DNA from 2 places in the Planococcus versutus genome. Region 1 is predicted to be linked to the other one. Evidence: riboswitches for the same ligand, from Rfam matches in the RefSeq annotation. Region 1 holds a riboswitch; the other holds the start of a gene.
What was found. A riboswitch is a leader RNA that binds a small molecule or an ion and turns the genes downstream of it on or off. The one in region 1 is predicted to bind FMN.
Positions count from the first base shown of each region.

Region 2: linked by a shared signal. The riboswitch ahead of I858_RS10260 (ECF transporter S component) and the one ahead of I858_RS14460 (hypothetical protein) in region 1 are both predicted to bind FMN.

Region 1 covers NZ_CP016540.2:2,874,237-2,879,667, forward strand. The annotation lists gene I858_RS14435 (flavodoxin family protein) at 1-304, shown strand, start outside; gene I858_RS14440 (histidine phosphatase family protein) at 354-884, opposite strand; gene ribH (6,7-dimethyl-8-ribityllumazine synthase) at 1,036-1,500, opposite strand; partial or broken gene ribB (3,4-dihydroxy-2-butanone-4-phosphate synthase) at 1,536-2,144, opposite strand; gene ribE (riboflavin synthase) at 2,162-2,791, opposite strand; gene I858_RS14460 (hypothetical protein) at 2,792-3,076, opposite strand; FMN riboswitch at 3,139-3,309, opposite strand; gene I858_RS14465 (CHY zinc finger protein) at 3,467-3,790, shown strand; gene I858_RS14470 (GNAT family N-acetyltransferase) at 3,856-4,344, opposite strand; gene I858_RS14475 (metallophosphoesterase) at 4,457-5,281, opposite strand.
Region 2 covers NZ_CP016540.2:1,985,756-1,991,186, reverse strand. The annotation lists gene I858_RS10275 (ATP-binding protein) at 1-510, shown strand, start outside; gene I858_RS10270 (RNA polymerase sigma factor SigX) at 557-1,090, shown strand; gene I858_RS10265 (hypothetical protein) at 1,080-2,267, shown strand; FMN riboswitch at 2,343-2,475, shown strand; gene I858_RS10260 (ECF transporter S component) at 2,621-3,202, shown strand; gene I858_RS10255 (S8 family serine peptidase) at 3,708-5,431, shown strand, end outside.

The DNA.
Region 1 (5,431 bases):
CGATAAAGGACAATCTATTTTCTATAACAAAGTCGGTGGTGTGGCAATTACCGGAAACGAAGATGGCGCTAAACATGCTGCAGCTTCGATTCTTTACGGCCTTTCTCATATCGGCTTTGTAATTCCACCAAACGTTGATGCTTATTGGGTTGGTGAAGCAGGACCAGGTCCTTCTTATATGGATTCTGGAAAAGACAATGATTTTACTAAATCAGCGATTCAACGCCTTGCTTATAACACTTATCATTTCGCAGGAATGCTGAAAAACAATCCTATTCCAGCTGAAGGCAATACACTTGAATAAGTTATCACTAACTAGCTGGTAGCAAAGGTGCTACCAGTTTTTTTATGTGTTATCTCCATAGACGAGTTGCAGACAGATGCTTTTCTGTTATCTTTACTTCAAACACGTCCGGATTGGTTAGTTTTTGCCACTCTGAAAACCCGTAGCCGTTGTCTATTCTTTTTAATAGCAAACCTAGTAAGTTTCCATGCGTGACTGCTACAGTTCTGTCTTCCATTCTATTTAGCGCTTCCATCGCTCGGTCTCCGGCTTCTTTTCCAGACTCTCCTCCGACAAACTTCAACTCATCCGCTGCGAATGAAGCCTCAAGTTTCTCCATCCAGTCAGGCAAATTCTCAGAGCTCAATACGCGTTCTGCTAATCGATCATCAATTTCGATTCGTAAATTCTGTTGGTCTGCTGCATGTTCAACCGACTGAATCGCTCGCGTAAATGGACTCGAAACAAAATGAACAATTTCCCGTTCTCGTAGAAATTCCGCTAATTCCTTTGCTTGCAACTTGCCTAGTTCCGTCAACGGTGCATCTGGTGCTTGCCCCGTCGCTTGGCAATGCCTAACCAAATAAATGGTCTTCTCCATGACCAACCCTCCATTTTGTTTGATGATCCATCCAGTAGCTAGATTTATCGTAAATTTTTACTGTGATTTTGTCGTTATATCACACGTTCCCGTTTTTTGAGATTTCAACCTTTTCAAAAAAACTCCTGAGCAACAGCTCAGGAGTTTTGACTTATAATTTTTTCATCAAGTTTGCCATTTCAATGGCTCCAGCTGCTGATTCCCAGCCTTTGTTCCCAGCTTTTGTTCCAGCGCGTTCAATCGCCTGTTCAATAGAATCTGTTGTTAAAACACCAAAAATGACTGGAATATCTGCATGGTCACTCGCTCTTGAAACACCTTTAGCGACTTCGCTGCAAACATAGTCAAAGTGAGGAGTAGCGCCTCTAATAACTGTCCCTAGCGTGATGATGGCATCATACTTCCCACTCATCGCCATCTTTTTCGCTACAAGCGGAATTTCAAAAGCTCCTGGCACCCAAGCAATCGACACATCCTCTTCACTAACACCGTGGCGTTTTAGCGCATCTTCTGCACCGCCCAATAATTTACTCGTAATAAACTCGTTAAAACGTCCAACCACTATTCCGATTCGTAATCCTTCACCATTTAAATATCCTTCAAAATGTATCGTCATTTAAGTCCATCTCCTCTAGTAGATTAATAAGTTGTCATGTTTTGCTGTTCTTGTTGGTACGTTACTAAATCTTTAATCGTCAAAATACCTAGACCGAGCCGTTCAGACACTTGTAACAAATCATCCACTCGCGCCATCGTGCCATCCGCATTCATGATTTCACATATAACTCCTGCTGGAGACGAACCGGCAAGTTTCGCTAAATCCACCGCCGCTTCAGTATGCCCTGTCCGTTCTAGGACGCCGCCATTTTTTGCGATCAATGGGAAAACATGACCAGGACGTTTAAAGTCTGTTGCTTTCGCAGTTGGCTTGACTAAGCTCGTAATTGTATGAGAACGTTCAAAAGCACTAATGCCTGTCGTTGTATCTTTATGATCCACACTGATCGTAAAAGCAGTTCCATATTCATCTGTATTATGGTCTGTCATAAGACCAATTTGTAAATTTTGAGCGATTGATTGGGCAAGTGGTACGCAGATCAAGCCTCGTCCTTCAGTCGCCATCAAATTGACGATTTCAGGGGAAGCGAATTCTGCCAATGCGACAAAATCACCTTCGTTTTCTCGGTCTTCGTCATCGATGACGATGATGGTTTTGCCTTTTTTCAATTCTTCAATGGCTTTTTCTACTGTGTAGAACATTTTCTCAGCGCCTCCTTTTAAAATCCATTTTCCGCCAGCCAGTTTCTACTGATTTTTGGTTCTGCTGTTTGAATGCGTTCCGTATACTTTGCCAGTAAATCACATTCAATATTGACCTTTTCCCCAATGCCTTTTTCGCCTAACAGCGAATCTTCTCGCGTAGTTGGAATCAGAGAAATGGTTACTGAATTGTGGTCGAGATAAAAAATGGTCAAGGAAGTTCCATCAACAGCGATAGAGCCTTTTAGCATCATATACTTCATGAGTCGAGGTTCCAGTTCAATCGTTTTAGTCATAGCATTCGCTTCTTTTTTTACTGAACGGATAACGCCAACGCCATCAATATGACCACTGACAAAATGGCCGCCAAAACGGCCGTTAGCCGGCATCGCACGTTCTAAATTCACCCGTGCTCCTGCTTTTAATCCACTCATAGTTGAAGACTTGACCGTTTCCGGAATGACATCCACTGTGAATGTCTTAGAACTGAATGTAGAAATAGTTAAACAAACGCCATTAATGGAAATGCTGTCTCCACGTTTAACGTCTTCTAAAATTAGCGCACAGGAAATGGTTAACTCCATTGCTTGTGGCTTAGAGCGAACTGAGGCAACCTGTCCGACTTCTTCAACAATACCTGTAAACATTTAGGCACACTCCTCCGTTCTGTTCAAAACATATTCAATTGAGATCGTGCGATTTATTGGGTACTTTCCACCAAGGGGCGTATGGGTGGTGAGAAAGGGATCGTTCAGAAGGGTTTGAATTTGTAGATAGCTATACATGTGCCTTACTTCTTTATCAAGACGGCCAGTTGGATGGCAATTTTTTGTACCTTGAAGAAGCTCGTTTTCCGCTGAGGAAATGAGCAGGGTGAAAGACCGTTGACTTGTATTTCCAGAGACTTCTCCCTGATAAAGGTTTTTGGTCATACAAATTCCTCCTTTCAATTTTAACTCATTGAAAAGAAGAGACACATAACGAAACCGATTTCTAGATTCTTCTCCCATCCAGACTGTAACTGTCGGTGCCGGAGTTTCACCAGCTCCACCGTTTGAACGCTTTACGCATAGTGGCCTATGCGAGTTATCGTCCAACCGGGTCACGGACTTGCAGTTTCCTGCTCACCGCCGGTAAGGAATTTCACCTTGCCCCGAAGAATTAGATTCGTAGTTTCGTCTCTTTCATAGTAGCATAGTAAGAAATCGAACTATATACATTTAGCTGATACTTCCAACGAACTCCAGTCAAGTCGAATTCTATATCCCTTAAACAACTGTCTATTTTAAAGCCTATCGCTATTTCAGAAAGGACGAGTTACTATGTCTCATCACCATGCAGTGAAAGGCGTCAGAGTAGATGCCGAAACACGTTGTGCTCATTACCATTCACCCATCGACCGAATTGCCATCAAGTTTTTTTGCTGTCAGCACTACTTTCCCTGCTTCGAATGCCACCAAGCTACAGGCTGCGGTAACCATCAAGTTTGGCCAAAAGACCAGTTCCAAGAAAAAGCAGTACTATGCGGGAGCTGCGGGCATGAACTTACTATCGATGAATATTTAGCCTGTGCATCTACTTGTCCCAACTGTTCTTTGTCTTTTAATCCAGGCTGCAGCGTGCATAAGCAGCTTTATTTCGGATAAAAGCTAGAAGCCCTAGAAAAATGACCTTTTAAAAAAACCAATAAAGCCAAGTGAGAAATTATATCTCACTTGGCTTTATTGGTGTGTAAAGACATTACAAGCTGCTCTCCTTTAGAGCGCATAATTCGTCTACCTGTATCTTCAAATCCTGCTTTTTGGTATAAGCGTTGCGCAGGAATGTTACGCGCATTGACACCTAACACCACTTGATCGAAATCTGGAAACTCCATTTTCATAAACTCTGGAAGTGCAAAAATAGACCCTGTCGCAATTCCTCGCCCTTGATATTTCGGATTTACAGAAAACCCTCTCAATAATAAGGCTTTTGGATTGTTCGAATATTTTTTTCGGTCTTCCGATTCATCCAATTCGAAAAAACCCACATCTTCTCCGCGTGCTTTAATAATAATAAAATGCTTTAACGGATCTTTAGCATCTTTTTCAATAATTTCTAAAGGCAATCGTGTAAACTCCAGCTGATGTGTGGGCAAATCGTAACCGATTGATCGTTTCGAGGAGTAGCGATGCAATGTCACTTCTCTTTTTTTAATCATGTTAAGTAGACCTCCTTGTTTGCGTTCATTGTCTTAAACTGTCAGGCATCCTCCAGATTCAAAAAGATAGTCAGAAGACTATTGAATAGAAAAAGCTGCATCCACTTCAGCTTTACTCTTTCTTCAATGTCACTACGACAATTTCAGGCAGATTAAAAATACGGACAGGAAAAGTACTATTGCCAAGTCCACGACTAACAACCATTTTCGATTGATCTTTTTCAAAGATCCCTTCCGTTACTTTCGGAAACCAGCCTTGTCCTGGAGCAACCAAACCGCCAAGTCCAGGAATTCGAATTTGGCCGCCGTGGGCATGTCCTGAAAACACTACATCCACTCCAGCTTCTGCATAAATCGGAAAATATTCAGGACGATGCGCTAACAACAAGGTAAAGTTGTCTGTCAGTTGCGCATGCTCAAGACTCTCTTGCGTAGCTTCGTCCCCGTGTATCTTAGGTTCTGTCAAAGGATCGTTGATTCCTGCAAGCTGGATTGACGATTGTCCTTTTTCCCATTCAACTTGCTCATCTTCCAAAACCACGACATCTCGTTTACGCAACGCAGCTGTTATTTCCTCAATATTATTGGAAGCCACTTCGTGGTTTCCTGTCACGTAATACACTTTACTCATCTCGACAAGCGCATCAACTAATACCAAGCTAGCCTCTAAATCATAACGATTGCTGTCGATAAGATCACCCGTCAAAAAAATGACGTCCGGATTGGCCGCTGCTACCTTTTTAATCAGTGACGATTGATCTTTTCCGAACGTGGCATTATGCAAGTCTGATACCTGAACAATAGTCGCTCCATTAAAAGCAGCTGGCAACTCTTCAGACGCTATCGTGTATTCCGTAGTTTGTACCCACTTGTTACTGATCCAAATACCACTCCATGCCAGTATCACTAACAGCATAAGTACTATCATTTTTTTCATGTACTACCCTCTATTCAATCTTCATTCGAACCATCGGAGTCGGCTCCATCTTTTCATCTACTTAATTCGGTGCTACAATTTCGATTTTCAAACGATCAGATCCTTCTAGAAACACTGCATAGGGATGAAGGTCTTCGTATAAAATTCACA
Region 2 (5,431 bases), 890 kb from region 1:
TTGAATCTTGCACGGATGGAATCGGGCTATATGAGACTGTATAAAGAAATAGTTCAATTAAATAGTGCTATTGAACGTATGACTCTTAAGTTTACTCAAATCGCAAAAGAAAACGAAGTCTACTTATCGTTTGAAACAAAACTCGATGATTGGGCAACTAGCGAAATGGATGAAGACCGAATTGAACAAGTGATGACAAATCTCATCGATAACGCTATTCGTCACACGCCAGAAAACGGAAAAGTAGTGGTTCGTGTTGAACAGCAGCAAGAATACGCTAAAATTTCAATTAATGACACCGGAGTCGGTATTTCCAAAGAAGATTTAGAATTTGTTTTTGAACGTTTTTATAAAGCGAACAAAGCAAGAACGCTTGGCAAAGGTGGAACAGGTCTTGGTTTAGCAATTGCTAGTAATATTATTCAAGCTCATGAAGGTAAAATACACGCAGAAAGCCTTGAAGGACAAGGAACTTCTTTTGCCTTTTACCTGCCTTTGAAAAACATGTAACTATTCGAAGACAGAGACGACTAATCTTAAGAACGGAGGGAGTATATTGAATGACTCCGTTTTCCATCGATTGTATGATGAGTATCATCAAGATGTCTTTCAATTTTTAATTTATCTTGTGAAAAATAGACATTTAGCAGAAGACTTAATGCAAGAAGTATACATTCGTGCTTTTCGTGCGTTTGATCGTTTTGAAGGACGAAGCTCCGAAAAAACATGGCTTTTTTCCATCGCTAAAAATGTGGCAATTGATCATTTTCGAAAAGCAGCTGTGCGGACAAAACATTCAATGGAGTACTTTGATTGGGAAACACAGCAATTGGTTTCGTCTGAAAAACTTCCAGAAGAAGTGTCCTTGTTAAATGAAGATAAAGTACTTTTGTATAAAGCGTTAGATACATGTACTGGCGATCAAAAAATGGTCATCATCATGCGGTTTTTTCAAGATTTGTCGATTGCAGAAACTGCAGAAATTTTAGTTTGGACTGAAGGAAAAGTAAAAACTACGCAACATCGTGCAATAAAAGCTTTACGCGAAAAATTAGTAGCTAGAGAAAGGGGAGATGACAATGCCGAATAACAAATGGACCGATGACGCTATCGAAGATTTGTTAAAGGAGTTCCCCGAGATAAAAGACAACCGGTCAAAAAAAAGAGTTTACAATCAATTAGTTCAACGAAAATCAGTGAAGAAACCTCGGAAACCGTGGTTACCAATTTTGATTGCAGCATTAGCTTTTATAGCTATGGGTATTTTAGTTTCTTCGATCATTAGTCAAAACGGAATTGACTTTGCTCAAACAAAAAATGATTCTAGTGATGCAGCAGATGAGTCATCAGCAACAATGAAGGAAAACAACGAATTATCAGAAGTTGAGGATTCTAACGAAAGTGAATCGGATCAGTTTTCTACAGCACAAGTAGAAGATACAGTGAGAACGGCGGTTTATGAAAGCGAGATTAGTGATCAAACTGTTATGACTATTGGACTGACTGTGCAAGCAATTGTAGTGCCTGTGACGTTCTTGATTCCAGCTGAAGAAATTGCGAGCGATTTTAAAAGTTTGGTCCCCACATCTTTAGAGTTGTACCAAAAATACGCTGATGATATTAATGAAAAAGCACTCGGTTTTGATAACTATCATCCTTATATTGGGACATTAGAAAAAACTACTACAGGCATTCGTCATATGTTGCCACAAGATCATCAATACGATAAGGCTTCTGCAAGTATAGGTATCTATTTCAATACACTATCAGCAAGTTTTAACGATGCAGATCAAATTGAAGTGGTCAATAAAGACGGATCAGCTGCAGAGTTTTCTCAAATTGGTCCTGTTGAAAGTAGAGTGCCTACTCAAGAAAATCTTGCTTACTACTCAGTGGCTGCAAAAAATGGTGACATTTATCTTGCGCCAGGATACGATATGCCTTTTGCTTCAGTGAGCGAAGCTATTAGTTCACTCACTAAAAGTCCGAGTGATTTGTATAGTGGAACAATTCCCGAAGACTTAGTTTTTCAAGTAATTGAAACTGATAAGCTTGTGACAGTTCGATTTGAAACAGAAGTCGACTTAAATGCCATCAATCAGTTAGACGCTGTACGAATGATCGAAAGTCTGACATTAACAGCCAATTCATTTCATAAAGAAGCTAAAATCGAAGGGCTGCAACCAGTCAATTGGAATGGCTTTGACTTTAGCCTACCTTTGCCAATTCCTATAGCACCAAATTTACTGGAATGGACAGCGCAATGAGAAAAGCAGTGTTGTAAACAAATTTGTTTACAACACTGCTTTTTTATACTACGATTAGGCTATAACAAAATAACGATTCATCTTCGGGGCAGGGTGCAAGTCCCTACCGGCGGTAATTGAACTCTGTTCATAAGCCCGCGAGCCGTAAAACGCAGGATTTGGTGAGACTCCAAAGCCGACAGTATAGTCTGGATGGGAGAAGGTGAAGGTGCGGACGTTTGTCGTTTACATGTAGACGGAACGCTTGTTAAGTGTGCCTTTTCTCCTTTAAGTAATTAATGCTTAAGGGTTTTTATATGTAAATGCGAGGTCTAAACTTTTCTTCTGGTGAATCACTACAAGGAGAGAGGAACATGAAGAATAAAAAGTTACAAACGATGATTGTCATTGGAATGTTGAGCAGTATTTCTTTTATATTAATGCTTTTTAACTTCCCATTGCCAGCGCTACCTGCTTTTTTAAAAGTGGATTTTAGTGATGTGCCTGCATTAATCGCAGCAATTACGATGGGGCCAGTAGCAGGAATATTAGTTGCTTTCTTTAAAAACGTGCTAGATTGGCTTTTTGCAGGAAGTCCTACTGGAGTACCTGTTGGTCATATGGCAAATTTAGTGACGAGTTTGCTGTTTATTTTGCCCGTTTATTTTATTTATCAAAAAGTGGCGACGAAAAAAGGAATGGCATTCGGCTTAGCAGTCGGTACATTGTCGATGGCAATTGGAATGAGTGTTTTAAATTATTTTGTCTTTTTGCCGATGTATACGTATTTCCTCAACATGCCTGCAGAAACGGGAACTGCTCTATTCGGGACGATCGTTTTAGGGATTTTACCATTTAACTTAATTAAAGGCGTTCTTTTGACAGCTATTGTCTTGCTTATGTTTAGCAGCATGCACAATTGGATTGAAAAGCAGCGTACCTATTATTTGTCATAAAATAAAAAACGATGCGCCATTTTAATTTAACAGGATGGTGATACGAAAAAACAGGTAGCGAAAAGCAAAACTTTTCGCTACCTGTTTTTGTCGTTTGTGAAATTACACAACTAATTAAATGCTTTAATGAATAATCATATGAAAATGTCTTGATAAACAATGAATATAAATACAACAAAGCAAGATTATAATATAAAAAATAAAAAGAAGATTGAAATTTATTATTTAAACAAAAAAGAATGGAAATGGAACTAATAATATTAAAGAAGTGTTGTGAGATTTAGTCTATTAAAAAAACTCATAATGTGTAGATACCGAATTTTAAAAAATTAGCTCTAATTATGAAAATTATTTTAAGTATTATTACAGTTTACAAAATATTTATACATACCCCTATTATTCTTTATATTCAAGAAACATACAATTTCTTCTCTCCTTATGTTAACATTCGAATTGTCATGCAATTCTGATTTGTGTGAACAAAAAAGCAAAGGGGAAATGGAAATTGTCAAAAGTCAATTTTATTAAACTTTTCAGCGCCATTCTGACTTTCGTGTTGGTTTTTTCGCTCCTGTCACCGTTCTCGGTTTCAGCAGAGCAAAATCTTTCTGTTAAAGAAAACCAACAAACGCAAAGTCAAATGGAAATCAAAGCAGCTATCGCCGATCAACTTCGTGTGATCGACAGTCAGCCACGACTTCACAAAGCACTTGAAAAAAAGTCTGGTGAGGAGACAGTCGATGTAATTGTCCACTTGTCAAAAAAACCAGTGGGACTTGAACGTGCAATTGTAAAGTCAAAAGGCAAAGCATTTTCTAATGATGCCAAAACAAAAGTCAAAAAGAATGTAAAAGCGCAGCAAGCATTAGCTAAAAAAGAAATGCGTGCTTTAAACATAATTGTTAAAGAAGGTTTTGCTTATGACACGGTTCTTAATGGATTTGCAGCAACCGTAAAAGCAAAAGATTTGGATAAAATTTTAACAATCGAAGGCGTAACATTGGTTGAACCTGATACAGAGGTTCATGCAATGGAAACACCGAAAACCACTGCTGCTGGAGATGTTGATGCAGCAATGGACAATAGTATCTCTTTCTTAGGTATTGAGCCTTTGTGGCAAGAGGGGTTGGAAGGTCAAGGAGTGAAAGTTGCAGTTCTTGATACAGGGATTGATCCAGACCATCCAGAATTTACGGGCATTTATAAAGGCGGAAAAAACTTTATTCCGTTTAACCCAACTGTTTACACAAAATCACGTGCGATAGACGATGCATCAGAAACAAGACCGTCTGAACGTGTGTCAACTCAACCCGAATTTAATGCAAACGGGAGTTCATTTTATACATCACATGGAACACATGTTGCAGGCACAATTGCTGCAATTGGAGCAAACGAATACGGCATTAAAGGAATTGCGCCGAAAGTTGACTTGTATGCCTACCGTGTACTAGGTGCATATGGAAGTGGTTCAACTTCTGGGATCATTGCAGCAATTGAAGAAGCAGTTATTCAAGAAATGGACGTCATAAACCTGTCTTTAGGTGGAGGAGCAAATACGGAAACCGATGCAGGTTCGTTTGCGATTAACAACGCGATGTTATCAGGTACGATTGGTGTCGTAGCGACAGGGAACTCAGGGCCAAAACGTGGCACAATGGGAACTCCTGCTACTGCCCGTTTAGGAATAGCGGTAGGTAACACCACCAATCCAGAGAAAATATATGAAGGTACGATGAATGTAGTGGCTGGAAGTTACACATTAGACAAATCACTTCAACTAATGGGAACCACATTTGGTCAAAATCTTTCTGAACAACTTTCAGGAGAATACGAGATAGTAGCGGTGCCAGGATTTGGTAAACCGACAGACTTCGCAGAAGTTGATGTACAAGATAAAGTAGCGTTAATTTCTCGTGGGGAAATTGCTTTTGTGGATAAAATCGCAGCTGCAAAACAAGCAGGTGCAAAAGCTGTAATTATTCATAACTTTGCAGGTGGCACAAACGCCCCTGGAGCTTCAGGTACATTTTTAGGCGATTCTTTCGAGTTCTTACCGACTTTTGACATGTCTCAAACAGACGGAGAAGCACTTCGTTCGGCACTCTCTGGCACTAAAGGAAGCATTTCGTTTGATGGATTTACAAACACAACAACAGAAGGAGATGAAGTGAATGCATCAAGTTCACGTGGTCCTTCTACACCCAATTTTGATATTAAACCGGATGTAAG